2 regions of the Micromonospora sp. ATLC20 genome follow, and region 1 is predicted to be linked to the other one. Evidence: predicted binding sites of a transcription regulator. Region 1 holds the regulator's gene; the other holds the start of a gene.
The links. The regulator HspR, encoded in region 1, represses chaperone genes until heat shock. The targets are predictions, from matches to a motif close to TTGAGTNNNNNNNACTCAA.
Positions count from the first base shown of each region.

Region 1 (15,671 bases):
ACGCCTCGGTCCGGTCGCGCCGCATCAGCCACGCCGCCCGCAGACTCAGGACGGCGGTGACCAGCGCGGCGACGGTGACGCCGAGTACCGCGCCCCACTCGTGTTCCTGGTCCAGCTCGCCGGTCACCCCGTCGAGAACCACCGCCAGCACCACGGCCATCGGTTCCAGCACCAGGTAGACCACCACCGGCCAGACCAGCCAGCGGCGTCCGGCAGCCCAGGCGGCGAGACGCCGGGCGCCGTCCGCGGCGCGCTGCCAGATCCGCACCGGCGGCGGCTCCCGGCGGGGCACCGCGTCCAGCAGTTGCGCCACCGCCGCCTCGGTGGCCGGTCCGGTGCCCTGCACCAGACGCAGCACGGCGACCCGCCGCCGGTCGGTGAGCCCGCCGGGCAGGCCGCTGAGCACCACGTCCAGCGCGTTGGCGGTGCGTTCGGCCGGGGTCAGCCGGGACCGGCCGGTGCGTCCGCGTACCGCCTGGGTGAGCAGGACCAGCAGCGCGAACGCGACGTAGATGATGGCGGCGGCTGGCGCGTAGAAGTAGTCCGTGCCGGTGGTGACGAACTTGCCCACCTCGTCGATGAACAGGCCGAACCCGATGCCGCCGACCACCGCTCCGGCCGTCCGGGCGCCGTCGCCGAGGTAGACCAGCGTGACGCCCAGGCCGACGGCGAGCAGCAGGCCGCCCCAGAGCACGTGCGCGATGTGCAGCCCGCCCCCGCCGATCTGCGGATAGCCGGTGGCTTGGAGATACGCCCGCACGACCAGCACGGTGACCACGCCGGAGAGCACGAACGCCTGAAGGTAGGAGGCCGCGCCCAGCGCCCGGGTCGGTAGCAGCCGGACCAGCCAGCCGATCCCCGGCCGGTGGCGTGACGGTCCTGGCATGCCTTGCAACCTAGTAGCCGCGCCACTCCTCGCGGGCGTAGTCCAGCACCCTCGGGCGCAACAGCGTGGAGGCGGGCACGTCGATCCGGGCCCGGTCGGCGGGGAACGTGCCGGCGGCGGCCAGCACCGCGGGGGTGAGGAAACGCAGCGGCGGGGGATCGTCCGGCAACGCCAGTTCGGGCGCGACGTCACCCGGCGCGGCGAGCACGAACCCCCAGTCGCCGAAGCTCGGCACGTCGACGTGGTACGGCACGGTGGCGAAGCCCGCCTCGCGGATCGACCGCTCGATCGACCAGTACGACCGGGGCGCGAAGTAGGGCGACCCGGACTGCACGACGAGCCGCCCGCCGGGGGCCAGCACCGGCCGGATCAACGTGTAGAACTCGATCGTGTAGAGCTTCGCGGTGGCCGTCTCGTCCGGATCGGGCAGGTCGGCGATCACCACGTCGAAGCGGTCCGTGGCGGTACGCAGCCACGCGAACGCGTCCAGGTTGAGCACCCGTACCCGGGGGTCGGTGAGCGACTCCCGGTTCAGCTCGCGCAACTGCGGCTCGCGGCGGGCCAGCTCGACCACTGCGGGGTCGAGGTCGACGAGCGTCACCGAGCGCACGTCCGGGTACTTGAGGAGTTCCCGCGCGGCCAGCCCGTCGCCGGCGCCGAGCACCAGCACGTCGCCGTGCGCCCCGCGCATCGCCGGGTGCACGAGCGCCTCGTGGTAGCGGTACTCGTCGATCGAGCTGAACTGCAGGTCGCCGTTGAGGAACAGCCGCAGGTCGGTGTCGGAGTGGCCGGGCTCGCGCACCGAGCGGGTCAGCACGATCTCCTGGTAGCGGCTGCGCTCGGCGTGCACCACCGGATCGCGGTAGAGCTGTTGACGCGCGGTCACCTCGAAGTCGTGGGCGGTCACCCACGCGTACCCGAGGAGCAGGCCGACCACGACGGTGGCCGCGCCCAGCGCGGCCCGCGCCCGGCGGCTTAGTTCGGCGCGGAACACGGTGAAGACGAGCACCACGCCGGCGACCGCGTTCACCGCGCCCACCACGAGCGCGCCCTTGAGCTGGCCGAAGACCGGGATCAGGAGGAACGGGAACGCCAGCCCGCCGAGCAGCGCGCCCACGTAGTCGGCGGCGAACAGGTCGGCCACCGCGCTGCCCGCCGACTGCTCCCGGATGCGTTGCAGCATCACCATCAGCAGCGGGATCTCCGCGCCGATCAGCAGGCCGAGCACGAACGCGGTGCCGACGAGCGCCGGGCCGTACAGGTCGAGCCAGGCGAACGCGGCGTAGAGGCCGAGCACGGACAGGCCGCCGAGCAGCGCCAGCGTCAGCTCGATCACCGCGAACGAGACCACCGCCCGGGACTGCAACGGCTTCGCCACCAGCGCGCCGACGCCCATCGCGAAGACCATCACGCCGAGCACGATCGACGCTTGGCCGACCGTGTCGCCGATCAGGTAGCTGCCGAGCGCGACCAGCGCCAGCTCGTACACCAGGCCGCAGGCCGCGCACACGAAGACCGCGAGCAGGACCGCCGAGCGGGCCAGGCGCCACCGCGGCCGTGCGGCCACGTCGGCGGTCACCGTCTGCTCCGGGTACGTCCGGCGGCTCCCGCCCCGGCGCGCTGCGCGGGCACCCGTACCCGGTGGTTGCGGCGCTGTCGCACGCCCACGGCGAGGAACAGCGCGGCGAGCAGGAACAGGCCGACCGAGCTGAGCACGTAGATCCAGCGGTCCCGCCAGAAGTCGTTTCCGGCGTCCGGCAGCGCGGCGGCGGCTGTCGACGGCGCGGCGGTGGGCGTCGCGGCCGGCTCGGCGAGCCCGCGCTCGGCGGCGAGCAGCGGCAGGATCGTGGCGGCCCGGGTGACGGCCCAGCCCGGGTCGTCGACGAACGCGTCCTCGTCCAGCCCGAAGCGGCCCAGCCGGGTCTCGATCGCGGCGAGGTCGGCGAACTCGATGTCCTCCGAGCCCTTGATCCGGATCGTGGCGGAGTCCTCCGACTCGCTGCTGGACGAGGTGTACCTGACGTTCGCGGAGACCGCGATCCAGCGGGTGCAGCCGGGAGCGTCGACGACTGTGGTGCCGTCGCCGAGGTTGGAGCCGACGCTCACCTCGTCGTACACGTCGAGCAGTTCCCAGCCGTAGCAGATGCCCTGGCTGTCGGCGGCGGCCCGGAGGATCGGCACGGTGCCGGAGCGCTCGTCGGCGGCCGGCGCGGGGACTGAGGTGTCCGAGTCGCCGCCGAACGCGCCGATGGCGCAGACGAGGACTACGACCCCCACGACCACGGACCAGATCACCGTCTGGGTGCGCTTGTCCTTCCCCACCTGGTGCTTGGCGGGCTTGCCGCTCATCAGATGATCGCGGCCGCGATGATCGCACCGGTGGCGAGGTGCACGGTGGCGGAGACCCAGACCGCCGGGTGCGGCTCCGGGTCCACGAGCAGCTCACCGAGCTTGCCCGGGGTGGCCACGTCGAGCAGCACGAACGCCGCCGCCATGATCACCAGACCGAGGATGCCGTACGCGGCGGCGCCGACCAGCCCCAGCGTGAAGTCGTCGTCGCTGGCGACGATCGCGGCGACCACGATCGTGCCCACCCCGAGCAGGTTCGACGAGAGCAGCAGCGCCGCGTTGCGGTTGCGCTCGGTCCAGATCAGCTCGTGGAGCTTGCCGGGGGTGGCCAGATCGACCAGGACGTAGCCGATCGCCATCAGGACGACGCCGACCGCGCCGTACGCGAGGGTGACCAGCAGGTCGGTGACGAGATGCTGCACAGAGGACTCCAGGGTGAGGGGATCGACAGGGCTACTTGCCGGAGCCGGGGCCGCCGCCCCGGACCGTGCTGCCTCGGCCCCAGCCCCAGCTGTTGCCGACGACGCTGTGGTACCGCGGGTAGGCGGTGGTCATCCTCTCCAGCAGGATCACCGAGCCGACGGCGAGCGGGAGGATCACCACCGAGTCGTCGTCGTAGCGCAGGTAGACGCCGCTGCCGTCGACGTACTGGTCGGCCGGCTTCCAGGCGTCGGTGATCTGCTTGGACACCTCGCTCGGCGCCTTGTTCGAGGTGTACGCGATCGCGTTCGAGCCGATGTCCCGCCCGGTGGCGCGGGAGAAGTTGTCCTCCACGTAGCCGCGGGGCGAGAAGTTGCCGTAGAAGATCGTGAAGGCGGCGATGAGCGCGCCGATGACGGCGACCGCCACGCCCACCACGAACCACCGTCGGTACGTCACAGCTCCTCCACCACCGTCTCGGTCAGGACCAGCTCGTTCGTCTGCGGGTAGGCGTGCCAGGTGCGCCAGGCGAGCGCGCCGTCCGGCGGGCCGGGCCGCACGGAGAGCGCGGTGACCGCGTCCTCGTCGCCGGGAAAGACCCCGATCAGCGCATACGGGTCCTCGGCCAGCTCGGCGCGCAGCGCCGCGACCCGGGTACGCAGGCCGTCGCCCTCCGGCCGGAGCACAGTGGCGAGGAACCGGTAGCCGGCCGTCTCGTCGTGCAGCGTGCCCGGCAGGTGCGGCGGGCGGCCGGGCAGGCAGGCGACCGTCTCGGTGAGCGTGCCGAGCACCACCTGGTGGGAGGCGCCGAGCAGGCGCAGCCGCAGCCGGGGCAGGCCGGGCAGGTCGATGTCGCGTACGGCCAGCGCCGGCAGCTCCGGGCCGCCCAGGGCCAGGCTCAGATCGGCGGCGCTGGTGTCGACGTACGGCGCGTCCAGACAGACGAGCACGTCAGCGCACCGTCTCCGGGCCACCCTGCGGGTAGATCATCACCTCGGCGCGGCGCAGCTCCTCGCCGAGGTTGACCTCCCAGCCGGCCTCCCCGTACGCCTCGAACGACAGCCGTGCGCCGCCGGGCGCCTGGTAGTCGTAGTAGCGCATGGTGCCGTGCGGGTCGAGGCCGGTGCCCTCGGTCGCGGTGTACCGGGCCTGACCCGACTCGTCCCAGTTGTAGCGGCGGCCGGCGATCTCCAGCGTCGGGGCGCCGGGCGTCACGGTGGCCCCCGGCTCGCTGGTCCAGAGCACCATCTCCAGGTCCGGGTCGCTCTCGACGGAGAGCCAGCGCTTCACGCCGCCCGCGTCGTCGAGCAGGTGCTCCGCCCAGCTCCAGCCGCCCTCGACCAGGTGCACCGAGCCGCGCACGGTGTACGGCACCGTGCGGATCTCGACGATGTCGCCGGGCTTGAGGGCACGCGGGTCACCACGCAGCGCGTCGGCGTCCCGGTCCCGGAACGGGTCACCCGGCGCCGCCTTCGTCTTCGGGCGGGACGCCGACCGGGACTTCCGTACCGCGATCACGGCGATCACCACACCGGCCACCCCGACGAGGCACCCCAGCGTGGTCACCACGTACGCCAACGAACCGTTCACTGCCGCCTCCCCCAACGCGCTCGGCGGGAACGGTAACAACCGCACGCACGCCTTCTGAAGTCCCGTTCGCTGAGTGTGCGCTCAGCTACCTTCGGCACCGGCGAGCCGGTCGGTGGCGTATTCGCCCAGCTTGGCGCGGCCCATGAGGCAGCCGGAGAACGTGGTGAACTCGCCGTCGTCGCCGCGCAGCCGCGCCCAGGCGTCCCGCCCGGCGGCCGGGTCGACCCCCTCCAGCAACGTGGCCGCGTACGCCCGGCCGGCCGGCGAGCCCTTGCGGAGCAACCTGTCGACCCGCTTACGGGCCGCCTCCGGGTGCTCCCGCAGCCCCTGTTCCAGCGTCCGGTACGCCTCGGTCGCGGGCAGGATCTGCCCCGCCAGCCCCACCCCGCCGAAGGCGAGGGTGTCCGCGCGGTCGAGTTCCCGCACCGCCGCGTCCAGTTCCCGTTCCCAGCTCCCGCTCATGCCCCACTATGTGCCCACCCCACCACCCCCTCACCCCTGCCGCCCGCCCCGGTTCTCCCCTCGCTCTCCCCGCTGATCAAGGAGTTTGTGTCCCCGCCGGCGCCTCCACAGGACACAAACTCCTTGATCACCGCGCGGGTGGAGGCCGAAGCGACCCCGGCGGGTGGGGCGGCGGGGCGGAGTGCGGCCGGGACGGCGAAGGCCCGGCCGGAGGCCGGGCCTTCGCAGGGGTGGGGTGGGTCAGGCGGCGGTCACCGCCAGGGACTCCTTGGAGTCGGACAGGTCGACGCGGACCGTGTCGCCGTCGCGGATCTCACCGGCCAGCAGCGCCTTGGCGAGCTGGTCGCCGATCGCCGACTGCACCAGCCGGCGCAGCGGGCGGGCACCGTAGATCGGGTCGTACCCGTGCTCGGCCAGCCACGTCCGGGCCGCCTCGGTGATCTCCAGGCCCAACCGGCGGTCCGCAAGACGGGTTCGCATCCGGTCGAGCTGGATGTCCACGATCGACCGCAGGTCTTCGCCCTGGAGCGCGGCGAACACCACGATGTCGTCGAGCCGGTTGAGGAACTCCGGCTTGAAGTGCGACCGGACCACCGCGAGCACGCCCTCCCGGCGCTCGTTCTCGGTGAGCGTCAGGTCGCTGATCACCGACGAGCCCAGGTTCGAGGTGAGGATCAGGATCGCGTTGCGGAAGTCCACGGTACGGCCCTGACCGTCGGTGAGCCGGCCGTCGTCGAGCACCTGGAGCAGCACGTCGAAGACGTCCGGGTGGGCCTTCTCCACCTCGTCCAGCAGGATCACCGAGTACGGCCGGCGACGTACCGCCTCGGTGAGCTGGCCGCCCTCCTCGTAGCCGACGTACCCGGGCGGGGCACCGACCAGGCGGGCCACCGAGTGCTTCTCGCCGTACTCGCTCATGTCGATGCGGACCATGGCCCGCTCGTCGTCGAAGAGGAACTCGGCGAGCGCCTTTGCGAGCTCGGTCTTGCCGACGCCGGTCGGGCCGAGGAACAGGAAGCTGCCGGTGGGGCGGTCCGGGTCGGCGACGCCGGCCCGGGCGCGGCGGACCGCGTCGGAGACGGCGCCGACCGCCTCGGCCTGGCCGACCACGCGGCCGCGCAGCGACTCCTCCATCCGCAGCAGCTTGGCGGTCTCGCCTTCGAGCAGCCGACCGGCGGGGATGCCGGTCCAGGAGGCGACCACTGCGGCGATGTCGTCCGCGCCGACCTCCTCCTTGAGCATCGCGCCGTCGGCCTGGAGCCGGGCCAGCTCCTCCTCGGCCTGCTTCAGCTCGGTCCGCAGAGCGGGGATCCGGCCGTACCGCAGCTCGGCGGCGCGTTCCAGCTCGCCGTCGCGCTCGGCCCGCTCGGCCTCGCCGCCGAGGCGCTCCAGCTCCTCCTTGGCGGTGGAGAGCTTGGTGATGTGGCTCTTCTCGGTCTGCCAGCGCTCGGAGAGCGCGGTGAGCTGCTCGCGCTTGTCGGCCAGCTCCTTGCGCAGCCGTTCCAGGCGCTCGGCGGACGCGGCGTCCGGCTCCTTCGCCAGCGCCATCTCCTCGATCTCCAGCCGGCGTACCGCCCGCTCGATCTCGTCCACCTCGACCGGGCGCGAGTCGATCTCCATGCGCAGCCGGGACGCGGACTCGTCCACCAGGTCGATCGCCTTGTCCGGCAGGAACCGGTCGGTGATGTACCGGTCGGAGAGCGCGGCGGCGGCGACGAGCGCGGCGTCGGTGATCCGTACGCCGTGGTGCACCTCGTAGCGCTCCTTGAGCCCGCGCAGGATGCCGATGGTGTCCTCGATGGTCGGCTCGCCGACCAGCACCGGCTGGAAGCGGCGCTCCAGTGCCGGGTCCTTCTCGATGTGCTCGCGGTACTCGTCGAGCGTGGTCGCGCCGACCATCCGCAGCTCGCCGCGCGCCAGCATCGGCTTGAGCATGTTGCCGGCGTCCATCGAGCCTTCGCCCTTGCCGGCGCCGACCACCGTGTGCAGCTCGTCCAGGAACGTGATGACCTTGCCGTCGGAGTTCTTGATCTCCTCCAGCACGGACTTCAGCCGCTCCTCGAACTGACCGCGGTACGACGCGCCGGCGACCATCGCGCCGAGGTCGAGCGAGACGAGCTTCTTGTCCCGCAGCGACTCCGGCACGTCGCCGGCCACGATGCGCTGGGCCAGGCCCTCCACGATCGCGGTCTTGCCGACGCCCGGCTCGCCGATCAGCACCGGGTTGTTCTTCGTACGCCGGGACAGCACCTGGATCACCCGGCGGATCTCCGAGTCCCGGCCGATCACCGGGTCGATCTTGCCGTCGCGGGCGCTGGCGGTGAGGTCCACGCCGTACTTGGCGAGGGCCTGGTAGGTCTGCTCCGGGTCGGCGGTGGTCACCCGGCGGTCGCCGCCCCGGACGGTCGGGAACGCGGCGACCAGGTTCTCCTCGGTGGCGCCGGAGTTCTTCAGCGCGACCGAGACCGCGCCGCCGACCCGGGCCAGCCCGGCCAGCAGGTGCTCGGTGGAGGTGTACTCGTCGCCCAGCGGCCGCGCGATCTGCTCGGCGGCGCCGATGGCGTTGACGAACTCGCGGGCCAGGGTCGGCTCGGCGATGCTCGACCCGCGTGCGGCAGGCAGCGCGTCGACCGACCGCTGGGCGACGCGGCGCAGCTCGGCGGGGTCGGCCCCGACGGCGCGCAGCAGGCCCGCGGCGGTCGAGCCCTCGGTGTCCAGCAGTGACAGCAGCAGGTGCCAGGGCTCCACGGTGGCGTGACCGCGCTGGTTCGCCAGCGCGACGGCACCGGTGATGGCCTCGCGGCTCTTGGTGGTGAGACGTTCCGTGTTCATGGGCTCCCCCGGATCGGCGTGTCCACTGGACATGACACAACCAGAGTTGAGTCTATTCCGCTCAACTCCACCCCTGTGACCTGAGTCACCCTCATCCGGTCCGGCCGGAGAGATCTTGGTACGAAAAGGCCCTTGGAGGGGCCTTTTCGTACCAAGATCTCAGCGACGTGGCAGGCGCGCCAGGCAGGGGGTCTCGTGGTCGGCGCGCAGCACGCAACGCCGGCCGCCGTCCAGCTTGCGGTCGCAGAACACCCAATGGCGTACGGCCTGGTCGTCCTCGGCCGAGACGGTGATCCCGCCCAACTCCACCACCGCGAGGAACGCCAACGACCGGCCGGCCGTGCGGCCGAGCATCTTCGCCCGGGCCAGATCGGCCGCGCGCACCGGCAGGTGGATCACGTACCGCCCGGTCACGGCCGCCCGGCCAGGTCACGCATCGACGGTGCCTGCCGGGACTGCCACTCGCGCAACGCGCCCTTGATCCGGGCCGTCTCCTCACGGCTCCGGGCGACTTCGGCGTACGCGGCGGCGAGATCGCCGGCGACGCGATCCAGGAACGCCGCGACCTCGGCCGGGTCCAGCCCTCGACGGCACGTCGTGAAGCGGCGGCCCCGCACCTGCCAGGGCCGCAGCGGAAGGTACGACGCGGAACGGTAGGCGCCGACCGGCGCGGAGTTGGGCGGGGTCAGGCTCCGCCGCTTCGGACGTATTCGCAGGAGATTGCGCACGACACTGTCCCTTCTCGCGGAGGACGGGGGTCGGGACGAGCCACGGGGGATGCCCGCCCCGACCCGGGAAAGCTCCAGGTGCCATCCGGGAGCGTTCGCCAGCAACCTACAATCGGTACCAGTTGTAGGTCAACGACCAACCCACAATTGCTTGAGGTTGGAGGCGGTTGCATGGTCGAATGGGCGTGCCATCCGGGGAGTGTGTATGCCCAAACAGCAGTACCAAGTGCTCGCAGACGAACTGAAGAGCAAGATCGATTCGGGCGAGTGGCCACCCGGCACCAAGCTGCCGAGCCGCGCCCAGCTGTGCAAGGAGTACGCCGTCTCCGACACCGTCGTCGGCAAGGCGATGATGATCCTGCGCGCGACCGGTCTCACCGAAACGCTCGAAGGTGTCGGCGTGTTCGTAGCCGAACGGGACTAGACGAGCCGCCCGAGCCGCATCGACCAGTCTGCAGTTCGGCCCCGGAAACAGCACGTGCGCGCCCGGAGTAGCCTCACCCGCGTGCGAGTACGTGTCGAACAGACCGCCCTGCCCGGGATCGGCGTACGTCATGATCTGATGACGGAGTCCGGCCGCCGGCTCGGCGTGGTCTCCCACCGCAATGGCCGTCGCGACCTGGTCCTATACGACCCGGACGATCCCGACTCCTGCCAACACGACATACCCCTGACCGACGACGAGGCGGAGGCGCTCGCCGACATCCTCGGCGCGTCGCTGATGCTGGGTCAGCTCTCCGGTCTGCGCGAGCAGGCCGCCGGGCTGCTGACCGAGCAGATCGCCATCCCGGCGGGGTCGAAGTACGTCGGCAGGCGGCTCGCGGACACCAAGGCACGCACCCGGACCAGCGCGTCGATCGTGGCCGTGCTGCGTCAGGGCGCCGTGAACGTCTCGCCCGATCCCACCTTCCGGTTCGAAGCCGGCGATGTGGTCGTCGTGGTCGGTACCCGTCAAGGGCTCGACGGCGTGACCGCGATCCTCGCCGAGACCGATCCGGACGGCTGACGCGTATGCACGAAACCACAATCCTGCTCATCGAAGTCGGTGCGCTGCTGCTCCTGCTCGGCCTGCTCGGCCGGCTGAGCCGTCGCTTCGGCGTGTCGCCCATCCCCCTGTACCTGCTCGCCGGCCTGGCGTTCGGGCACGGTGGGCTGCTGCCGCTCAACGCCAGCGAGGAGTTCTTCGCGGTCGGCGCCGAGATCGGCGTGATCCTGCTGCTGGTCATGCTCGGCCTGGAGTACAGCGCCAACGAACTGGTGGGCAACCTCCGGTCCGCCGCGCCGGCCGGCGTGATCGACGCGGTGTTCAACGCGCTGCCCGGGTTCGCCTTCGCGCTCCTGCTCGGCTGGGGCTGGGTGGCGGCGGTGGTGCTCGCGGGCGTCACGTGGGTGTCGTCGTCCGGCGTGATCGCGAAGGTGCTCGGCGACCTGGGCCGGGTCGGTAACCGGGAGACCCCGGTGATCCTGTCCGTCCTGGTGATCGAGGACCTGGCGATGGCCCTCTACCTGCCGCTGGTCACCGCGCTGCTCGCCGGGGTCGGCCTGATGAAGGGCGGCATCGCGCTCGCCATCGCGGTGTTCACCGTCGTCGTGGTGCTGGCCGTGGCGATCCGGTACGGCCATCTGATCTCCGCCGCGCTCTCCGCCAAGGATCCGGAGGCGCTGCTGCTCGGGGTGCTCGGCCTGACCCTGCTGGTCGCCGGTGTCGCGGCCAAGCTCCAGGTGTCGGCGGCGGTCGGCGCGTTCCTGGTGGGCATCGCGCTGTCCGGGCCGGTGGCGCACCACGCCACCGAGCTGCTCTCCCCGCTGCGTGACCTGTTCGCCGCGGTCTTCTTCGTGTTCTTCGGGCTGGTCACCAACCCGCTGGACATGCCGCCGGTACTGCTGCCCGCGCTGCTGCTCGCAGTGGTGACCATGGCGACGAAGGTGGCTACCGGCTACCTGGCCGCCCGCCGGGCCGGGATCGCCGAGCCCGGCCGCTGGCGGGCCGGCCTGGCGCTGACCCCGCGCGGCGAGTTCTCCATCGTCATCGCCGGGCTGGCCGTCGCGGCCGTCTACCCGGTGGAGCCGAAGCTCGCCGCGCTCGCCACCGCGTACGTGTTGATCACGGTGGTGACCGGGCCGCTGCTCGCCCGCCTGCCGGACAGCCCGTGGTTCAAGCAGTGGCTGCGCACCCGCGCCGCCGCCGCACGGCCGCCCGCGCCGCTGCCCCTGGGCTCCGGCGACTGACCCGGCCGGGCCGGATCAGCCGAGGGCAGATCCGGCCCGGCGTTGTCAAATTGATCCCGGGAAGGTCTACCCCTGCTCCGTCCAACCGCGTTAACGTTTCGGCCCAGCAGCCAGGGTCCGCGGGTGGCCTGCGCCCCCGCCAGCGCAAGCGGAAGGTCGGCCGGTGAGCGTGCAGGAAGAGACGTTCCACGGCTTCGCCAACCCGGTCGATCCCTCGCCCGCCGAGCTTCGGTCGTGGGCGTATCAGCCGGATTCGGTGCCGCTGACCTCGATGCCGCCGGACTGGGATCTGCTGGTCGCCGGTGACCACCTGGTGCAGACGCTGTTCGATCTGGCGATGGACCAGGGCTGCCCGGCGCGGCGGTTCGCGCTGCACTGCCTCTACATCTACGCCGCCGACGGCATCCGGACGAACTTCCGCGCCCACCCCAAGCGCCGGTTCCGCAAGCTGGTCGAGCAGGCCGAGAAGTCCGGCGACGACCTGATGCGCAACTGGGCGCACAACAGCCGGGTGCTGCTCGCCCGGCCGGATCTCTTCGTCTACCGGGACTGGTGCGAGGGCGGCCTGGTCCGCGAGAACCGCCGCCTCTGACGCCATCCGTCCCCCCGGGGTCAGCGTCGCCCAGCCACCTCGACCCGTCCGGCCTGGTCGATCATGAACTTGGCGGTGTTTGGTGTCCGGTTTGTCGCCGCCAACTTCATGATCGACCGCGAGGGCGGGTGCGTGGTGCCCGCTCGGCCCTCGGGACACGAACGGGCCGGGATCCCCCGTGGATCCCGGCCCGCACGTCGGCGGATCGTCTAGGTCGACCCGCCCTGCTTCTTGCGCCGCTCGTCGTCCCGCGCCCGGTCCACGCCGTGGTCCGTCTGGTCGGCGAAGCGCCCTTCCTTGACCTTGTCGCTGAAGCGGCCCTCGGTGACCCGGTCGAACCGCTCGCGGACGTTCTCGGCCACTTTCTCCAGCCGTTCCTCCGCGCGCTCGGCCACCTTCTTCGCCGGTTCCGTCATGGCTCCCCCCGCCAGCCCGGATTCCGATTTGAGGCTTTTTGCCCCTGCGGAAAATCGTAGTCGACCCCGCTCTGCCGTACCCCGGCTTTCCCCGACCCGGGCGGCGGACCGCCCGGGGAACGACGAAGGCCGGCGCGGCCCCGGGGGAGCGGGCGCGCCGGCCTTCAGGTACGAGGTCAGCGGTCGGGAGCGCGGCGCGGACGCCAGACGACGAGCGCGGTGGACGTGCGGTTGGTGGGCACGAGGTCGCCGCGGGGGAAGCCGCCGAGTGACTCCAGCTCGGCGATCCGCCGGTACGCGGCGTCCAGTTCCGCCTCCAGCCGGGCCACCCGCTGCTGCGCCTCTTCGAGCAGCCGCTCCAGCCCGATGATCCGCTTGACCCCGGCCAGGTTGATCCCGTCGTCCTGGCTGAGCCGCTGCACCTCGCGGAGCAGCACCACGTCCCGGACGCTGTACCGGCGACCGCCGCCGGACGCCCGTCCGGCCTGCACCAGGCCCAGCCGGTCGTACTGGCGCAGCGTCTGGGGGTGCATCCCCGCCATCCGCGCGGCCACCGAGATCATCAAGACCTTGGCCTCGTAGGCCGGGTCACCCGAGCCGACGTACTCCTCCGACATGCCCGCTCACCTCCGGTGCCGCCGTCAACTGAATCGACGTACCCGCGCTTCGAGATGTTCCCGCGCGGCGGGCGGAGTCTGCGCCGCGAAGGTCTCCAGCGCCGCCCGCGCCTCGTCCGAGACCTTCGCCGGGACCACCACGTCGAGCGTGACCAGCAGGTCACCGGCGCGGCCGTCCTTGCGTACGACGCCCTTGCCGCGGGCGCGCAGCACCCGCCCACTGGGCGTACCCGGTGGCACCCGCAGGGTCACCGTCCCGTCCAGGGTCGGCACGCGCAGGTCCGTGCCGAGAACCGCCTCGGCGTACGTGATCGGGACGGTCAGGGTCAGGTCGTCCCCGGTGCGCCCGAACAGCTCGTCCGGGCGGACCTTCACCTGCACGAACAGGTCACCCGCCGGACCGCCCCGCTCGCCGGGCTCGCCCCGGCCGGCCAGGCGGATCCGCTGCCCGTCGGCCACCCCGGCGGGGAAGCGCACGTTCAGCGTGCGGGTCTTGGTGACGCCGCCGGTGCCGTGGCACTCCGGGCACTTCTCCTCGACGATCGTGCCGACGCCCTGGCAGTTGCGGCACGGCTCGGAGAAGCTGAACGACCCCTGGTTGCGGGTGGTCACGCCGGCGCCGTGGCAGACCGGGCAGGCCACCGGCTGGGTGCCGGGCTTCGCGCCGTTGCCGTGGCAGGTGTCGCAGACGCCTGGTGCGCGCAGCGTCAGCGGCAGCGTGACGCCGCGTACCGCGTCGTCGAAGTCGAGCGCCACCTCGGTCTCGACGTCCCGGCCGCGGGCCGGGCCGCGCGGACGTGCCGGGCCACCGCCGGCGCCGCCGGAGAAGATCGAGCTGAACAGGTCGGTGAAGCCGCCACCGCTGAACCGGTTGTCACCGCCGCCGGCGCCGCCGCCGAACAGGTCGGAGACGTCGAACGGCATGCCGCCCGGCTGGCCCGCGCCGCGGGCGCTGCGCCGGAAGGCGCCGGAGCCGAACAGCGAGCGCATCTCGTCGTACTCGCGGCGCTTCTTCTCGTCACCGAGCACCGCGTACGCCTCGGAGACGGTCTTGAACCGCTCCTCGGCACCGGTGTCGCCGGGGTTGTGGTCCGGGTGCGACTCCCGGGCCAACTTGCGGTACGCCTTCTTGATCTCGTCCGAGGAGGCGGACTTGTCCACGCCCAACGCGGCGTAGTAGTCCTTCTCGATCCAGTCCTTGGAACTCACCGGTCCACCCCCTTCCACGGGTCGAACCCCGGTCGTCCCGCCCGCCCGGTGCGGGCGGGCGGGACGTCACGGGTCGGCACTACTCCGGGTCCGCGACCGCGACCATGGCGGGCCGCAGCAGCCGCTCGCCGAGCTGGTAACCACGGCGCATGACCTGTACGCAGGTCGGCTCCGTCACGTCGGCGGAGGTCTGGTGCGCCACCGCCTCGTGCCGGGTCGGGTCGAACGGGTCACCCTTCTCGCCGAACGCGGTCAGGCCGAACTTCGCCAGCGCGCCGGTGAGCTGCTCGGCCACGCTGCCGAACGGGCCCACCAGGTCGCCGTGCTCGCGGGCCCGGTCCAGGTCGTCGAGGATCGGCAGCAGCGCGGTGAGCACCGCCCCGGTGGCCTGCTCCTGGACCAGGTTGCGGTCCCGGTCGACCCGCTTGCGGTAGTTGGCGTACTCCGCAGTCACCCGCTGGAGGTCGCGGGTGAGCTCCTCCAGGTCGGTGCGGAGCGACTCCAGCTCGGCGCCGAGCGGCGTGTCCGTGCCGGGCCCGCCGTTCGGCTCGGCGGGCGAGTCGACCACGGTCGGACCGCTGACCTCGGCCTCGCCGCCGATCTCGTCGACCACGACCTCGGCCTCCTCGACCAGCCCTTCGGCGGGCGCGTCGGCGGCCGCGTCGGCCGCCGAGGCGTCGTTCGCCGGCTGCTCGGTCACCTTGCCGAGCTTGCGCTTGTCGCGGATGACGACCCGGGGTTCGTCGCCGGTGTCCTTGCCGGCGCCCGGCGCCGACCCGGTGGCACCCGGGTCGGCCGCTCGTGGCTTGTCCGTCATGCGGTTACCTCATCCCTCTGCGGTGCGAATCGTGTCCGGGACCGGATGTCACTTCTTGTCCTCGTCCACGATCTCCGCGTCGACCACGTCGTCGTCGCCACCGGCCTTCGGGCCACCGGCCGCGCCCGCGCCGGCACCCGGCCCGGCCGCACCCGGTGCGGTCTGCTCGCCCTCCTGCTGCTGGGCGTAGAGCAGCGAGCCCGCCTGCTGGGAGACCTGCGCCAGCTTCTCGTGCGCGGACTTGATCTTCTCGATGTCCTGCCCGCCGAGGGCGCTGCGCAGCTCGCCGAGCGCCTCGTTGAGCTGGTCACGGTTCTCGCCGGGCAGCTTGTCGCCGCTCTCGGCGAGGAACTTCTCGGTCTGCCACTGGAGCGCCTCGGCCACGTTGCGGGTCTCGGCCTCCTCACGGCGGCGCTTGTCCTCGTCGGCGTGCTCCTCGGCGTCCCGGCGCATCCGCTCGATGTCGTCCTTCGGCAGCGAGGAGCCGCCGGTGATCGTCATCTTCTGCTCCTTGCCGGTGCCCA
Region 1 covers NZ_JBXUOV010000046.1:17,404-33,074, forward strand. Annotated here, with positions in the region: gene AC2CHG_RS12895 (hypothetical protein) at 1-886, opposite strand, end outside; gene AC2CHG_RS12900 (polyamine aminopropyltransferase) at 897-2,465, opposite strand; gene AC2CHG_RS12905 (hypothetical protein) at 2,462-3,235, opposite strand; gene AC2CHG_RS12910 (DUF350 domain-containing protein) at 3,235-3,657, opposite strand; gene AC2CHG_RS12915 (DUF4247 domain-containing protein) at 3,689-4,114, opposite strand; gene AC2CHG_RS12920 (DUF2617 family protein) at 4,111-4,605, opposite strand; gene AC2CHG_RS12925 (DUF4178 domain-containing protein) at 4,607-5,245, opposite strand; gene AC2CHG_RS12930 (hypothetical protein) at 5,327-5,707, opposite strand; gene clpB (ATP-dependent chaperone ClpB) at 5,948-8,539, opposite strand; gene AC2CHG_RS12940 (hypothetical protein) at 8,699-8,953, opposite strand; gene AC2CHG_RS12945 (DivIVA domain-containing protein) at 8,950-9,267, opposite strand; gene AC2CHG_RS12950 (winged helix-turn-helix domain-containing protein) at 9,473-9,691, shown strand; gene AC2CHG_RS12955 (cation:proton antiporter regulatory subunit) at 9,773-10,273, shown strand; gene AC2CHG_RS12960 (cation:proton antiporter) at 10,279-11,496, shown strand; gene AC2CHG_RS12965 (hypothetical protein) at 11,660-12,088, shown strand; gene AC2CHG_RS12970 (hypothetical protein) at 12,298-12,504, opposite strand; gene AC2CHG_RS12975 (heat shock protein transcriptional repressor HspR) at 12,681-13,121, opposite strand; gene dnaJ (molecular chaperone DnaJ) at 13,146-14,330, opposite strand; gene grpE (nucleotide exchange factor GrpE) at 14,410-15,147, opposite strand; gene dnaK (molecular chaperone DnaK) at 15,196-15,671, opposite strand, start outside.

Region 2 (15,671 bases), on a different contig from region 1:
CGACACCCGGGGCGAGCCGAACGGCGGCTACGTGGTCGACGTGGACGACGCCCAGCGGCTGACCTGGGGTGGTGAGTTCATCCACTCCGCGCCGTGGTCGGAGGGGGAGCAGGGCTACACCAACACCTCGCACGGCTGCACGAACGTCTCGGCCACCGCCGCGGACTGGCTGATGGGCTTCACGCAGGTCGGTGACCTGGTGACGGTCAAGGGCACCGAGGTGAAGCTGGATCAGGGCAACGGATTCACCGCCTGGAACGTCAGCTGGGACGAGTTCGCCAAGGGCAGCGCGCTGCCCGTACCGGCGGGGCTGAAGCCCACGCAGAGCGCCACGCCGCACCCGGGCGCGGTGGCCGGCGGGTCGTCACCGGCCCCGGCCCCCTCGCGGAGCAACAGCGGCGGCTGAACCTGGGGAGGAACGGCCACGGGGCCGGCCCGCCGTCCGCGTGGGCCGGCCCCGCGTCGTCTCAGTCCAGGCCGACCCGGGCCACCCCGGCCGCGGTCAGGCTGCCCAGCCAGAGGTCGCGGCCGTGCTGCCGCACGCCGGTGACCATCGGGTACGCCCCGCTCGGGCCGTGCAGCGTGCGCAGCACCCGGCCGTCGCCGTCGACCAGCGCGACCAGCCCGTAGCGGCGCGGCTGCGGCTGCACCGCGCCGGGCAGCAGAGCCACGATCTGCCGGACCCGGGGATGCGGCAGCAGCCGTTCCATGGCCCGCAGCCGCGGGCTGGGCAGCGCCACCCAGTAGGTGCCGTCGCCGACGCCGGAGATGTTGTCCGGGTACGCGGGCAGGTCGGTGAGCACAGTGGCCCGCCCGCTGGGCAGGTCGACGCGGAGCAGCCGGTGGGTGGCGGTCTCGGCGAGCATCAGCGCCGACTCGTCCGGGGTGAGCGCGAGCCCGTTGGGGAAGTAGAGCCCGTCCGCGACCACGTCGGTGCGCCCGGTGCGCCTGTCGTACGCGAGTACCCGCCCGTTGGGCCGGTGCTCCAGCAGGTCGCGTTACCAGTGCGAGAGCGGGAACCGGTCGGACGAGTCGGTGAAGTAGACGGTGCCGTCACGCGCCACCGCCGCGTTGTCGGCCAGGTGCACCGGCGGCGCGGTGCCGGTCAGCTCGTGCACCCGGCCGGCCGGGTCGATGCGCAGCAGCCCCCGGTACGCGTCGCAGACCAGTAACCCGCCGTCGACCGGATCCCGCTCGATGCCCAGCGGTCGTCCGCCGGTCTCGGCCAGCAGCGTCGGCGGCGTGCCGGGCGGGGAGTCGGCCGGCCACCACCAGAGCCGGCCGTCCTCGTCGCCGCTGACCACCCGGCCGTCGCCGTCGACCACGACGTCCTCCGGGCCGTGCCCGCCGGCCGGCAGCGGCAGCAGGTCGGCCCGGTCGAGCCGGGTGTCGGCGGGCGACCAGGGGCCGGTGAGCGGCGGCGGCACCGTCGCCGGCTCGCGGACCGGCCGGATCAGCAGTGGGGCGCGCGGGCGGGGGACGACCATCGGCTCATTGTGGCCCCGCGGCGTCGCGCAGGGCAGTCCCCGGCGGCGTTTCGCCGCTTCCCGCGCGGCGTGGCGGCACGGCTGCGGGATGACCCTGAGACGGCTCGGGGTCGGTTCCCGGACACTACCCGGAACCCCCGCCGCGAGGTCCGGAAATGTCGGAGGGCGCGGGTAGGTTTGGCCGCATGGTACACAGCGGTGAGCGCTTCTTCGTGGCGATGGACGTGCACGACCACGTGGTCGAGCTGCGACCGGTCGGCGAGATCGACATCGCCACCGTGACGGCGTTCCGGGCCGCGCTCTGGGCGGCGCCGGCCCGGCCGGTGCTGCGGGTCGACCTGGCCGGTGTCCGGCTGCTCTCCGCCGCCGGCGTCCGCGCGCTGGTCGCCACCCACCTGCGGGTCCGCTCCCGGGGTGGCGAGCTGGTGCTCACCGACCCCGACCCGGTGGTGGCCCGGGTGCTGCGGGTGACCGGCCTGCACCGGGTGCTCCCGGTGCGCTGCACCGACCGCGCCCAGAACCTCCCCGACCGCGCCCAGAACCTCCCCGACCGCGCGCCGGACCTGCCCGGCCGCCCCCGCGAGCTGGTGGCCTGCGCGGCCTGAACAGGCGGCGGCCCGAGCAGAGGCGGGCCGGCGGTCCGAACATGCGCCGGGCCGCCGGCCCGGAAGCCGGCGGCTCGACGGGACGGTGTCGCGCTCAGCGCACGCCGAGCAGGTCCACCACGAAGACGAGCGTCTCGTTCGGCTTGATGACGCCGCCCGCGCCCCGGGCGCCGTAGCCCAGGTGCGGCGGGATGGTGAGCTTGCGCCGGCCGCCGACCTTCATGCCCACGACGCCCTGGTCCCAGCCGGCGATGACCTGGCCGCCGCCGAGCGGGAACTCGAACGTCTCACCCCGGTTCCACGAGGCGTCGAACTCGCGGCCGTTCGAGTGGGCCACGCCCACGTAGTGCACGCTCACCAGCTGGCCCGCGCGGGCCTCCGGGCCGTCGCCGACGGTGATGTCCTCGACGACCAGATCGGCGGGCGGCGCGCCCTCGATCGGGCCGATCTGGGGCTTGTCCATGAGCGGGTCTCCTCGGTGCTGACGGTGTGGTCACCGTCGATCCTGCCGGATCGCGACCGGCCGATACGCGCCGGTCCCCGCACACCGGCGTGGCGGGGACACGAGAAGAGGGCGGGCGCCGCCTGTCGGCGACGCCCGCCCCGGAGCGGGCTGGTTCACTTCAGCCAGGGGAGACGCTGGACCAGGGGGAGCTTCGCCCAGATCCGGCCGAGGCCGAGGGTGTTGCCGGCGCCCACCAGGGCGAGACCGGCCAACAGGCCCGCGTAGATGAGGTGGTCGTCCATGAAGGGGTTGTTCGCCGGGGGCAGCACGGCCGTCCACATCAGGACCAGGAGCAGTCCGCCGGCCACGGCGGCGATCCGGATGCCGATGCCGAGCATCAGCGCGACACCGATGCCGAGCAGGCCGACCATGAACAGGGTGTCCGCCCAGGCCGCGCCGGCGATGTTCCGGTAGAGGTCCGCGAACGGGCCCTCGACCGCGTTGCCCAGGAAGCCCTTGGTCGGGCTGCCGCCGTTGATCCAGGCGTTCTTCGCCGGGGTCTCGTGGCCGAGGCCGAACATCTTGTCGAGGAAGGCCCAGAGGAAGATCCAGCCCAGGGCGAGCCGCAGCCCGGCCCAGACGTACCGGGTGGCCTTCTGGCGGGTGGTCTCGGTGTGCGCCGCCGGAGCGATGGTGGCGGCGGGGGTCCGCTTGACGGCGGGGGTCCGCTCGATTGTCGCGGTCATGGTGTCCACGTCCCTTCCTGTGCCTCGCACCGCGCTTCCCGGTGGCACATTCATTCCACCGCCGCGCGGCGCCCGGGAGCAGGGCCGAGAGGTGCCCTCGTGACCGGGTCCTTGGTCCCGTCCGTACCCGGTCCGGTCGGCCCCTCGCGGCCGGTCCGCCGCCCCTGACCAGGCCGTACGCCGGCGGCCTACCGTCGCAGGTGGAAACTCGGTACGAGGAGGTCGTGATGAGGGCGTGGCAGGTTACCGACGTGATGACCAGGGACGTCGCCACGGTGACGGAGGAGACCCCGTACCGCGAGGTCGTCGACGTGCTGGTGCGGCAGCGGATCAGCGGTGTGCCGGTGGTGGACTCGTTCCGCCGGGTGCTCGGGGTGATCTCCGAGGCGGACCTGCTGCACAAGGTGGAGCGGTCCGGTCACCCGGACGAGCGGCGGGTCTTCGAGGGACGGCGCCGCCGTACCGCGCGGGAGAAGGCGGGCGCGCTCGTCGCCCGGGACCTGATGACCGCGCCCGCGGTCACCACCCACGAGCGGGCGTCGCTCGCGGCGACCGCCCGGCTGATGGACCACGAGGCCGTCAAGCGGCTCCCGGTGCTGGACGACCTGGGCCGGCTCGCCGGCATCGTCACCCGCGGTGACCTGCTGCGCGTGCACCTGCGTACCGACGCGGAGATCCGCGAGGAGGTCGTGCACGAGGTGCTGCGCCGGGTGCTGTCCGTACGCGACGGCCTGGTCACGGTCCAGGTCCGCGGCGGCGAGGTCACCATGGACGGGCGGCTGGACCGGCGCAGCGCCGTCGAGCTGGCGGGCCGTCTCGCCGCGCAGGTCGCGGGCGTGGTCGCGGTGCACAACGCGATCGGGTACGACGTGGACGACACCACGCTGATGGAGCTGGACCCGGTGCACGCCACCCCGGTCGCCTGAGCACCGGCACCCGGGCCTCACCGGTCAGGTGGGGCCCGCGGCGGCGAGCTGGGCGGCCAGCAGCGCCGGGGCCTCGGCCAGCGACGGGCCGTACCAGGTGAGGTGCCGGCCGGACACCAGCGCCGCCGGCACACCGGGGAACGCCTCCGGCCCGTCGTCGGCGGTGAACCGGTACGGCTCGTCGGGCAGCACCACCAGCTCCGGCGCCCGGGCGCGCAGCTCGTCCAGGCTGGGCCGGGGATAGCGTTCCGCGTCCCCGGCCCAGCCGTTGCGCACACTCAGCCGGGCCAGCACGTCCCCGGCGAACGTGTCCCGTCCCAGCACCACCCACGGGCGCCGCCACACCGGCACCACGGCGGTGCGGACGTGTCCCGGCGCGGGCAGCGCGGCCCAGGCGTGGCGGGCCTCCCGCAGCCACCGCGGCTCGGCCGGCACGCCGAGCGCGTCGACCAGCTCACCGAGCTGGTCGAGGGCCTCGGGGACGGTACGCGGGAAGGTGACCCGGACCGGCACCCCGGCGGCGCGCAGCGCCTCGGCGTCGGCCAGCCGGTTCTCCTCCTCGTTGAGCAGCACCAGATCCGGCTCGAGCGCGAGCACCCGGTCCAGGTCCGGGTACTTCGTCCCACCGACCCGGGCGACGTCCAGCCCGGCCGGGTGGGTGCACCAGTCGGTCGCGCCGACCAGCACCTCCGGGCGGGTGGCCGCGACCGCCTCGGTCAGCGACGGCACCAGCGACACCACCCGCACCGCGTCTCCCTCTCCTCGAACCGGACCGGCCGGTCAGCCGGCCGGCGCGGCCACGGCGTCGGCGTTCTCCGGCGGCAGGCCCGCCACCGGCAGGCCCTTGCGTACCGCCCAGTCGACGGCGGCGCGCAGGTCCGCGGTGGGCAGCGGCCGCCGGGTGGTCACCCCGACCGCCGCGTGCACGATGTACGCCATGAACGGGTACGACCGGGCCAGCGCGCCGATCCCGTCGTGCAACCGGCGTACCACCTCCAGCGCGGCCGGTTCGTCGAGCCCGGGCAGGACGAGCTGGAACTCGTTCTCGGTGACGCGTACCGCGCGGTCGACCGGCCGCAGCACGCCGGTGATCGCGGTGAGCACGGCGTGCCCCTCGCGGGCGACGCCGCGCCGGCCGAAGCGTTCCGGTGAGCCGGGCGGCGCCTCCACCCGCAGGCCGACCAGCGCCACCGGCAGCGTGCCGGAGGCGGTCACCCCGTCCGCGCCGGACCACCGGGCCAGGCCTGATTCGTCCAGCATGGTCTCGGCCGGCTCGACCGGCTGGTGGTTCCGGTCGCCGCGGCGGGCCAGCATCCGCAGTGCCGCCTCGGCGCGCGGTTCGCCCGGCCCGGCTGGGATGTCCCGCACCCGGGCGATCGCCTCGTCCAGCGCGGTGCGTGCCGCGGCGGGCAGCCGCTCGGCGAGCTGTTCGCGCAGCCGGATCACCTCGTGCAGCGCCTCGTCGCGGCGGAAACCCCAGCGGCCCTCGAACAGCCGGCCGGCCTCCAGCGTCGGCGCGGGCGCCACCTCGGCCCGGTCGTGCGCGACGAGTGTGGCGCCGAAACGCGGGCTCAGCGCCACCACCGTCCACTCCCGGGCCAGCGCCTCCGCCTCGTCCAGGGTCACGCCGTACGCCCCTTCGGGCAGGTCGGGCGGCGGTCCGCCGACCATCGCCACCACCGTCACGGCGGCGCGGCCGGCGATGCGCCGGTAGACCTCGCGCTCCCGGGCGAAGTACGGCAGCCGCTGGAACAGCGCGAGCACGACGAGCGGGCCGTCCTCGGCCTCGGCGAGCGCGGCGCGTTCGATGGCGTGGGAGACGGCGACGAGACTGCGTTTGGTGAACTGTTCCGGGGTCCGTCCGCTGGGCACGGGCAGAGCCTAGAGGGACGGGCGCGGTAGCGCACCGGGCGGCCGTACCGACTGCGCCGCACCGCCTACACTCGGGCGTCGACCGGACGAGGGGGGATCGGGGCGAGATGACGAGCACAGGCAGTGTGACCGCCTCCTGGCTGCGGCCGGTCCCGCCCGGCGTCGCGCCGTCCCTGGTCCGGGCCGGCCACCTCGGTCACGCCGGCCGGCGGCTCGGTGACCTGGTGCAGGGCCGCCCGCCGGGGGTCACCGGCAGTCAGTGGAGCACCGCCGGGCGGGCGTCGCTCGACCTGGTGGTCTGCGCCGCCGAGACCGGGCTGCCGCGCTTCGCGGTGCGGTTCACCGCGCCCGCTCCGGACGGGTCGCCGGCCCGGCGGGAGGAACGACTCACCGACGCGGTCTGCGCCGCCGTCGGCCTGCCGCTGGTGCGCGTCGAGTCGCCGGCGCTGGGCGGCGCGGAGCAGGTCCGCCGGTTCGCCGAGTACGTGCTGGACGCGCGGGCCTACGCCGACGGCACCGACCCGGACGCCGGCGACGCGGTGGGCTTCCGGGACATCATCGGCCGGCTGCCGGACGGCCGGCGTGGACCGGTGAACGACCTCGGCGCGCTGGCCCGGGTCGAGGCGGTCGAGGCGTACGTGGCGGGCCGGATCGCCGACCCGATCGTGCGCGGCCTGCACGTGCGCTGGACCGACGGGCCGGCGGAGGGCTGGGCCTGGGCCGAGGTGCGACCCGGCCGCTGTCTGCTGGAGCGGGTCCGGCTGACCGCGCGCGGCTTCGCCTACGGCGTCGACGCGGGGCGGCTCGCCGAGGATCTGGCCGTGGTGGCGCTGGGGGAGCGGCTGCGTGACCTCGACGGGGCCGCGCCGTCCCTGCTGGACCGGGACGAGCTTCTCCGGCAGGTCCGCGCGCTCGCCGCGCGGCGGGACTCCTTCGACGGCGGCTTCGCCTTCGACCACCTCTGCGCCGACTGAACCGTCCCCGCCGGCCCGGACGGCGACTTTTCGATTTTTTCCGATCTCCGGTTGAACCTTCGCCGACGGCGCTCCGTACCTCATCGGGAATGGACGCAGATCTTCCCCGCCGCGCCCGGACGGCGCGGAGACGGTGCGGAAAGGGCATCGTCGGCCATTGACTCGCGACTGAGCGTCGCAGTGATCTCACACCCCGAATTCGTCGGTCCGCCGGGATCACCAGTCAACTACCGGATCGAGAAGGAGAGCAATTCGATGCGCAGGTCCACACGGGCGCGCCGGTCATCCGGTAACGCGCGGAGCAAGCGGATGCTGGCGGTTGTCGGCACGCTCGCGGTCTTCGGCGGCATCGTCGCCGTCACCCAGATCTCGTCCGCCCAGGACCGGCGGACGACCACCCGCGCCGCCTCGGCGTCCTGCGTGCCCGCGAGCCCGGGGGCGACCGCCCCGGACGGCCAGGGCAGCACCACCCGTACCTGGCAGAACGGCCGCTGGGTCCGCAACCACTGGGGTGACGGTCAGATGTCGCCGGCCGAGTGCCAGCAGACCACGGCGGGTGGGGGGGGGGGGGGGGGCCCCCCCCGCGGCGCCCCCCCCCCCCCTCGCCCGCCCCCCCCCCCCCGCCGCCCCCCCCCCCCCCCCCCCCCGACGGTGGCCTGCCCGGACGTCCGTGGCCGGCTGCCGCAGGTGCCCGGCCAGGCCCGTGCCGAGGTGGACCGCACCCTGGCGCTGCTGGAGAGCCAGATCGGCGAGGCGAACCGGCGGCTCGCGGCGGAGGGCCGCAACGGCGGTGAGTTCATAAACAACGCGATCCTCGGTCCGCTCGCGGACAAGCGGACGGCGGCGCTCAACCGGATCGCCACCGCCATCGGCCGGTTCGCGCAGCGCCCGCAGGGTCTGGACCAGTTCGCCCGATGCGCGGTGAGCGACACGCCGCAGAGCGGCGGCCAGAACGGTGGCGGTCAGAACGGCGGCGGTCAGAACGGCGGCAACAACGGAGGCCAGAACGGCGGTAACAACGGCGGTAACAACGGCGGCGGGAACAACAACGGCGGCAACAACGGCCTGAACGTGCTCGCCAAGGACTGCTCCGGCAGCCGGCTTCAGGGCCACGACGGCTTCCAGAACGGCAACCGGTGCGTGAGCACCGCGTTCGGTGAGGTGGGCGCCGCGGCGAACAACCCGTCGCTGCTGATCACGCAGTTCCCGAACCAGGTGCGGCGCAACCAGCCGTTCACGCTCCGGGTCACCACCAAGAACCTGGTGCGGGACCGCTTCCTCGCCGCCGGTCAGGGCGGCTACTACCTGGAGAGCTCGCTGCTCAACGGCCAGGGCCTGGTACGCGGTCACTTCCACACCGCCTGCCGGATGCTCGGCAGCACCCGGCAGCCCCCGAACCCGCAGGACGTGCCGGCGTTCTTCGTCGCCACCGAGGACGGCCGGGGCGGCAACCAGCCGGACGACGTGCTGATCCAGATCCCGGGCCTGGCGCAGTCGGGCGTGGCGCAGTGCGCGGTCTGGGCCGGTGACGGCTCGCACCGCATCCCGATGATGGAGCGGGCGAACCAGACCCCCGCCATCGACGTGGTGCGCATCCGGGTCAACTGAGCGACGCGACGGCCGCGGCCGTCCGGGGGACTCCTCCGGGCGGCCGCGGCCTTTCCGCGTACGGGAACGGTGGGAGACGATCCCGGAGGAAATCTCGTGCCGTGGGTATCCGCCGGACGAAAAGCGCCGTGCGGAGAATGCCGATCGGGCCACGCCGATTTCTCAGCGTGACCCCGGGATGCCCGACGGTGAACCGGTGACGGTCAGCGGTTCTTGTACGCCTCGACCACCGACACCGGGATGCGCCCGCGCTCGGAAATCTCGAACCCGTTCTTGGCGGCCCATTCCCGGATGGCGCGGTTCTGCTCGCGGTCCATTCCCGAGGTGCTCGGCCGGGTCGTGCGACGGGCGCCGCGGGTGACCTCGGCGGCTCCGCGGCCGATTCGCCTGCCAGCGCTGATGTACGGATCCAGGGCCTTGCGCAGGACGCCCGCGTTCTCGTCGGAGACGTCGATCGTGTACGCCACGCCGTCCAGGCTGAACTCGACGGTCCGATCGGCCTTTCCACCGTCGAGGTCGTCGGTCAGAACGGTGATTACTTTCCTTGCCATCGCCATTACTCCCTGTGTCGGGCGGGGTGTGGCTAAGAGTTTGACCTACCGCGCGGTAATCCCGCAACAATAGCCGACTGTTTCCATTCGGCGGGTCGCGGTAAACGGTGCCGCCATTGGGTGCGGAGCGCCGGAACGGGGCGCTCGGCGTGGCGTGGGTCACAACCCGGAACAAGGGGCACGTTTTGTTACTTGAGCCAGACACGCTCAACCAACGTGATGGCAGGTGTTCGATGGCAACTCTTCCGGTACTCCCACTGACCGACGCCGTCCTGCTGCCCGGGATGGTCATCCCGGTGACCCTCGACCCGACCACCCAGGCCGCCGTCGACGCGGCCCGCGCCACCGGCGACAAGGAACTCCTTGCCGTACCCCGCATCGACGGCGAGTACGGCTCCGTCGGCGTGGTCGCCACGATCGAGAAGGTGGGCCGGCTGCCCAGCGGCGAACCGGCGGCGGTCGTCCGCGGTCTCACCCGCGCCCGCATCGGCTCCGGCGTGCCCGGTCCCGGCGCCGCGCTCTGGGTCGAGGCGACCACACTCGACGAACCCGCACCGGCGGGCCGCGCCCGGGAACTCGCCCGCGAGTACCGCGCGCTCATGAGCTCGGTGCTGCAACAGCGCGGCGCCTGGCAGGTGATCGACGCGATGGAGCGGATGACCGACCTGTCCGAGCTGGCCGACTCGGCCGGCTACGCGCCCTGGCTCAGCCTGACCCAGAAGACCGAACTGCTCGCCGCGCCGGACGTCACCGCCCGGCTGGAACTGCTCGTCGGCTGGGTGAAGGAACACCTGGCCGAGCAGGAAGTCACCGAGCAGATCAACAGCGACGTCCGCGAGGGGCTGGAGAAGTCCCAGCGGGAGTTCCTGCTCCGCCAGCAGCTCGCCGCGATCCGCAAGGAACTCGGCGAGGACGAGCCGGACGGCTCCGCCGACTACCGCTCCCGGGTGGAGTCCGCCGACCTGCCGGACAAGGTCCGCGAGGCGGCGCTTCGTGAGGTCGGCAAGCTGGAGCGGGCCAGTGACGCCTCGCCCGAGGCGGGCTGGATCCGTACCTGGCTGGACACCGTGCTGGAGATGCCGTGGAGCACGCGTACCCAGGACAACACCGACCTGGCCGCGGCCCGGGCCGTGCTCGACGCCGACCACGCCGGCCTGGCCGACGTGAAGGACGGCATCCTGGAGTACCTCGCGGTGCGCAACCGGCGCGCGGAGCGCAGCCTCGGCGTCGTCGGCGGACGCGGCTCCGGCGCGGTGCTGGCCCTGGCCGGCCCGCCGGGTGTCGGCAAGACCAGCCTCGGCGAGTCGGTCGCCCGGGCGCTGGGCCGCAACTTCGTCCGCGTCTCCCTCGGCGGTGTCCGGGACGAGGCGGAGATCCGCGGCCACCGGCGCACCTACGTCGGCGCGCTGCCCGGCCGGATCGTGCGGGCGCTGCGCGAGGCCGGCTCGATGAACCCGGTCGTGCTGCTCGACGAGGTCGACAAGCTGGCCGCCGGCTACTCCGGCGACCCGGCGGCGGCCCTGCTCGAGGTGCTCGACCCGGCGCAGAACCACACGTTCCGCGACCACTACCTGGAGGTCGACCTCGACCTGTCCGACGTGCTGTTCCTCGCCACCGCCAACGTGGTCGAGGCGATCCCGGGCCCGCTGCTGGACCGGATGGAGCTGGTCGCGCTGGACGGCTACACCGAGGACGAGAAGGTCGCCATCGCCCGGGACCACCTGCTGCCCCGGCAGCGGGAGCGGGCCGGGCTGACCGGCGAGGAGGTGAGCGTCGCCGACGAGGCGCTGGCGCTGATCGCGGGCGAGTACACCCGGGAGGCCGGCGTCCGGCAGCTCGAACGAGCCCTGGCGAAGATCCTGCGCAAGGTGGCCGTCGCGCTCGCCACGGACCCCGCGCCGGTGCACGTGGACGCCGGCAACCTGGCCCGATACCTGGGCCGGCCGAAGTTCACCCCGGAGTCGGCCGAACGCACCGCCGTGCCCGGCGTGGCGACCGGCCTGGCCGTCACCGGCGCCGGTGGCGACGTGCTGTTCATCGAGGCCACCACGATGGAGGGTGAGCCGGGACTGACGCTGACCGGCCAGCTCGGCGACGTGATGAAGGAGTCCGCGCACATCGCGTGGTCGTACCTGCGGTCGAACGGACGGCGCTACGGCCTGGACCCGAACGCGCTGGCCGGACGTCGGATCCACCTGCACGTCCCGGCGGGCGCGGTGCCGAAGGACGGCCCGAGCGCCGGCATCACCATGGTGGCCGCGCTGGCCTCACTGGTGACCGGGCGGCCGGTGCGGCCCGAGTTCGGGATGACCGGCGAGGTGACGCTCTCCGGCCGGGTGCTGCCGATCGGCGGGGTGAAGCAGAAGCTGCTCGCCGCCCACCGGGCCGGTCTCACCGAGGTGATCATCCCGAAGCGCAACGAGCCGGACCTGGACGACCTGCCGGCCGAGGTGCGGGAGGCGCTGACCGTGCACACCCTGTCCGACGTGGCGGACGTGCTCGCGCTGGCGCTGCGCCCGGCCGAGATCGAGGCGGGGACGCTCGCCGCGGCCTGAGCGGGGGCGGGGGTCCGGTGACGGCCGGACCCCCGCTCCACGGCGCGACCGGATGGTCCGTCCGGCATCCCGGCCGGCCGGAGCGTCGACAGCCGTTCCCGGCCCGGCATACTGGCCGGCGTGCGGCCAGGACCGACGGACGCCGCGCGGAGAGGCTGGTCAGGTGGCGCGCAGAGCAACTGACGGGGATGCACCGGGAAGCGGAACCCCGGACCTCGGCGATCTTCTGGGCCGGGAGTTGAGCACCGCCGTGGTGATGTTCCACGAGGCGGTGGCCGCCCGGCGTGGCCTGACGGCCACGGAGAACAAGGCGCTCGATCTGCTGGCCCGGCGTGGCCCGCTCACCTCCGGTGATCTCGCCCGTCAGCTCGGGCTCACGCCGGGTGCGGTCACCGGGCTGGTGGACCGGCTTTCCCGCGCCGGGTACGCGCGGCGCAGCCCGGACGCGACGGACCGGCGCAAGACGTTCGTCGTCGCCGACGTGGAGCGGCTCGACGCCGAGATGGGCCCGGTCTTCGCGCCACTCGGTGCGGCGATCAGTGAGCTGACCCGCGGGTACACCGAGGCGCAGCTCGCCACCGTCGAGCACTTCGTCCGCAACGTGGTGGTCATCCTCCAGGAGCAGACCTCCCGAGTCTCCGCCCCCTCCGGCGACGGGGCCTGACAAAAACATTTCAGTGCGCTAAAATGTTTAGCATGCTGAATCAATCTACGGAAGCCGGCGTCCGCCGCGCCCTGGCCCGGGTCGCCGACGCCTGGGGTGAGGGCGACCCGGACCGGTACGCGGCCCTCTTCAGCGAGGACGCGGACTACACGGCCTACGACGGCACCCGGATGGCGGGTCGGCGCGCGATCGCCGACGGTCACCGGGCGCTGTTCGGGGGCGTCATGCGCGGCTCGCGCATGACCGTCCGAGAGCCGCGCATCCGGCACGTCGCCACCGACGTCGCCGTGGTGTGGGCGCTGGGCGGGATCATCATGCGCTGGCAGCGCGGCCGTACCGAGCCGTCGGCGAAGCGGCTCTCGGCGGTCACGTTCGTCCTCGTCCACCAGGGGGACGACTGGCTCGTGACCGCGTTCCAGAACACCAGGTACCGCCCGTGGTCGCGTACCGTCGTCGGGCGGCTGACGAACCGCATGGCGGGTGGGAACGGCCGGTGACCGTCACCGGCGGCGGCTTCTCCGGCGGTGCCGGTCACCGGCTGCGGTGGACGCCTCAGCGGCGGCCGCGGCGGCCGGCGTCGAAGGGACGCTCCCGGCCGTCGGACTCGCCGCCGTCCCGGTCCCGGCGTACCGTCGCCTTGCGGCCCTTGATGGTGGTGCCGCGCAGCCCCGCGATGATCTCGTCGGCCACCGCCTGCGGCACCTCGACCAGGGAGAACCGGTCGGCGATCTCGATCGAGCCGATGTCCCGGCCGTTGATCCGGGTCTCCCCGGTGATCGCGCCGACCAGGTCCTGCGGCCGCACCCCGGCCCGCCGGCCCAGCCCGATGAAGACCTGGGTGGTCCCGCCGGTACGCGGACGGCCCGGCCCCCGGCGCTCGCCCCGCCCGCCGGTCTCCGGCCGGCCCTCGCGCGGGCCGCGGACCGGAACCTGCGGGATCTCCTCCTCGTCGTCCGAGCCCGGTGACGTCGCCTCGTGCGCCAGCTTCACCGCCGCCAGCGCCACCTCGACCAGGTCGAACTCGTCGGTGAGCGACTCCACGATCGCCCGGTACGGGTCGAGGTCGTCCTCCAGCAGGCTCTCCCGCAGCGCGGCCTGGGTCAGTTCCAGCCGCCGGGTCCGCATGTCGGCGACAGTGGGGATCTTGTCGATGGCGATCCGCTGCCCGGTGACCCGCTCGATGGTCTTGAGCATCCGGTGCTCACGCGGCTCGGCGAGCGTGATCGCCACACCCTCCCGTCCGGCCCGGCCGACCCGCCCGATCCGGTGCACGTACGACTCCGGGGCCGACGGCACGTCGTAGTTGACCACGTGGGTGAGCTGCTCGACGTCCAGCCCTCGGGCGGCCACGTCGGTGGCGACCAGCAGGTCCGCCGTGCCGGCGCGCAGCCGGCCCATCACCCGGTCCCGCTGCTCCTGGCTCATCCCGCCGTGCAGCGCCTCGGCCCGGTAGCCCCGGCCGTTCATCGTCTCGGTGAGCCGGTCCACCTCCTCGCGGCTGCGGCAGAACACGATCGCCGCGGTGGGCGACTCCACGTCCAGCACCCGGCCCAGCGCGGCCGGCTTGTGCCCCCGGGCCACGATGTACGCGCTCTGCCGCACCCGGGGTGCCTCCCCGGCGACCGGCCGCTCCCGCTCGATCCGGATGCGGACCGGGTCGGTCAGGTGCTGCCGGGCCAGCCCGTCGATACGGGCCGGCATGGTGGCGGAGAACAGCACCGTCTGCCGGCCCGCCGGGGCGTGCTCCAGGATCGCCTCGATGTCCTCGGCGAAGCCCATGTCGAGCATCTCGTCCGCCTCGTCCAGCACCACCGTGCTCAGCGCGCCGAGCCGCAGCGTGCCCCGGGCGATGTGGTCCAGGGCCCGGCCCGGCGTCGCCACCACCACGTCCACCCCGTGGTCGAGCGCGCGCAGCTGCCGGCCGATCGGCTGCCCGCCGTAGATCGGCAGCACCCGGGCGCCCAGGTCCTTGCCGTAGCGGTGGAACGCCTCGGAGACCTGCACGGCCAGTTCCCGCGTCGGCACCAGCACCAGCGACACCGGGTCGCCCTCGGCCCGCCCCACCGGCATCCGCTGCAGCAGCGGCAGCGCGAACGCGGCGGTCTTGCCCGTACCGGTCGCCGCCTGACCCAGCAGGTCCTGCCCGGCCAGCAACGGGGGGATGGCCTCCCGCTGGATCGGCGTCGGTTCCTCGTATCCGAGCGCGGACAGCGCGCCCAGCAACTCGGTGCGCAGCCCGAGATCGGCGAAGGCGAAGGCGTCCTCGGCGTCGTCGGGAACGGCGGGGTCGGTCGGGCTCGGTGCGGCGGTCATGCGACAAGTTTTTCATCACCGCCGCGCGGGGGTCGCGGCGACCGGGGCAAACGTTCGCCGCGCCACCCCGGCGCCGTCCTCTCCGGGTGATCCGGCGCGGCCCCGTGCCCCCGCCGGATCACCGGGACAGGACGGCCAGCAGCGTGGTCAGGCCCACCCCGACGTCGAACACCGCGCACCACAGCGCGTACCCGCGCGGCACCACCGCGCCGGTGCGGTGGTACCAGGCGTCCCAGGCCGCGTGGACGAGCCAGCCCACCCCGACGAGCACCCCGGCGACGTCGGCGGACGCGATCATCGCCACGACCGCCAGGCCGCCCCACACGGCCGCCCCGGCGAGCTGCGCGGCCAGCGCGCGCCGGTCGCCCCACTGCCGCCGCCAGGTGCCGATCAGCAGGTAGCCGGCCGGCAGGACCAGCAGCGTCCACGGCGCGAAGACGGTGGGCGCGAACCACATGTCCACGGTCATGAGCAGTCCCAGCCCGGCCGGCCACCCGCGCGTCACAGCCGCCGCGACCGGGTGCCGGCGCGGCGGCGCGGCGGGCGTGTGCCGGTGCCGCAGCGCCACCAGCAGCATCGCCGGCACCATCAGCAGGTGACCGCCGAGCAGCAGCGTGTCGCCCCCGACCCACCCGGCCCACCAGGGCGGGAGCAGCAGCAGGAACGGCACGTACATGGCCGCTGACATCTCCGCGGTGGCGGCCCGGCCGTCCCCCCGGTACCACATCCAGGCGGCCATGCCCGCCGCCATGTCCGTCGCCATCACCAGCGCGGCCACGTCCGGCCGCGCCAGCACCGCCGCGCCGCCCAGCAGGCTCCCGCCCACCTGCCACAGCGGCCCGAGCAGCACCATCCCGGCCACCATCGCCACCACCATCCCGGCCAGGTGCCGGGTCCGCGCCCACCCGGCCCACCGCCGGGGTAC
Region 2 covers NZ_JBXUOV010000080.1:6,855-22,525, forward strand. Annotated here, with positions in the region: gene AC2CHG_RS17875 (L,D-transpeptidase) at 1-406, shown strand, start outside; gene AC2CHG_RS17880 (SMP-30/gluconolactonase/LRE family protein) at 468-992, opposite strand; gene AC2CHG_RS17885 (SMP-30/gluconolactonase/LRE family protein) at 999-1,487, opposite strand; gene AC2CHG_RS17890 (STAS domain-containing protein) at 1,673-2,092, shown strand; gene AC2CHG_RS17895 (FKBP-type peptidyl-prolyl cis-trans isomerase) at 2,187-2,555, opposite strand; gene AC2CHG_RS17900 (hypothetical protein) at 2,711-3,292, opposite strand; gene AC2CHG_RS17905 (CBS domain-containing protein) at 3,511-4,209, shown strand; gene AC2CHG_RS17910 (helical backbone metal receptor) at 4,234-4,956, opposite strand; gene AC2CHG_RS17915 (DICT sensory domain-containing protein) at 4,990-6,081, opposite strand; gene AC2CHG_RS17920 (PDDEXK family nuclease) at 6,189-7,055, shown strand; gene AC2CHG_RS17925 (hypothetical protein) at 7,283-7,525, opposite strand; gene AC2CHG_RS17930 (hypothetical protein) at 7,422-8,663, shown strand; gene AC2CHG_RS17935 (histone-like nucleoid-structuring protein Lsr2) at 8,867-9,214, opposite strand; gene lon (endopeptidase La) at 9,448-11,769, shown strand; gene AC2CHG_RS17945 (MarR family winged helix-turn-helix transcriptional regulator) at 12,008-12,433, shown strand; gene AC2CHG_RS17950 (SgcJ/EcaC family oxidoreductase) at 12,466-12,930, shown strand; gene AC2CHG_RS17955 (DEAD/DEAH box helicase) at 12,986-14,746, opposite strand; gene AC2CHG_RS17960 (hypothetical protein) at 14,865-15,671, opposite strand, start outside.
Region 2: a site for HspR is predicted at 9,407-9,425, ahead of lon (endopeptidase La). Genes of this name have one in related genera too.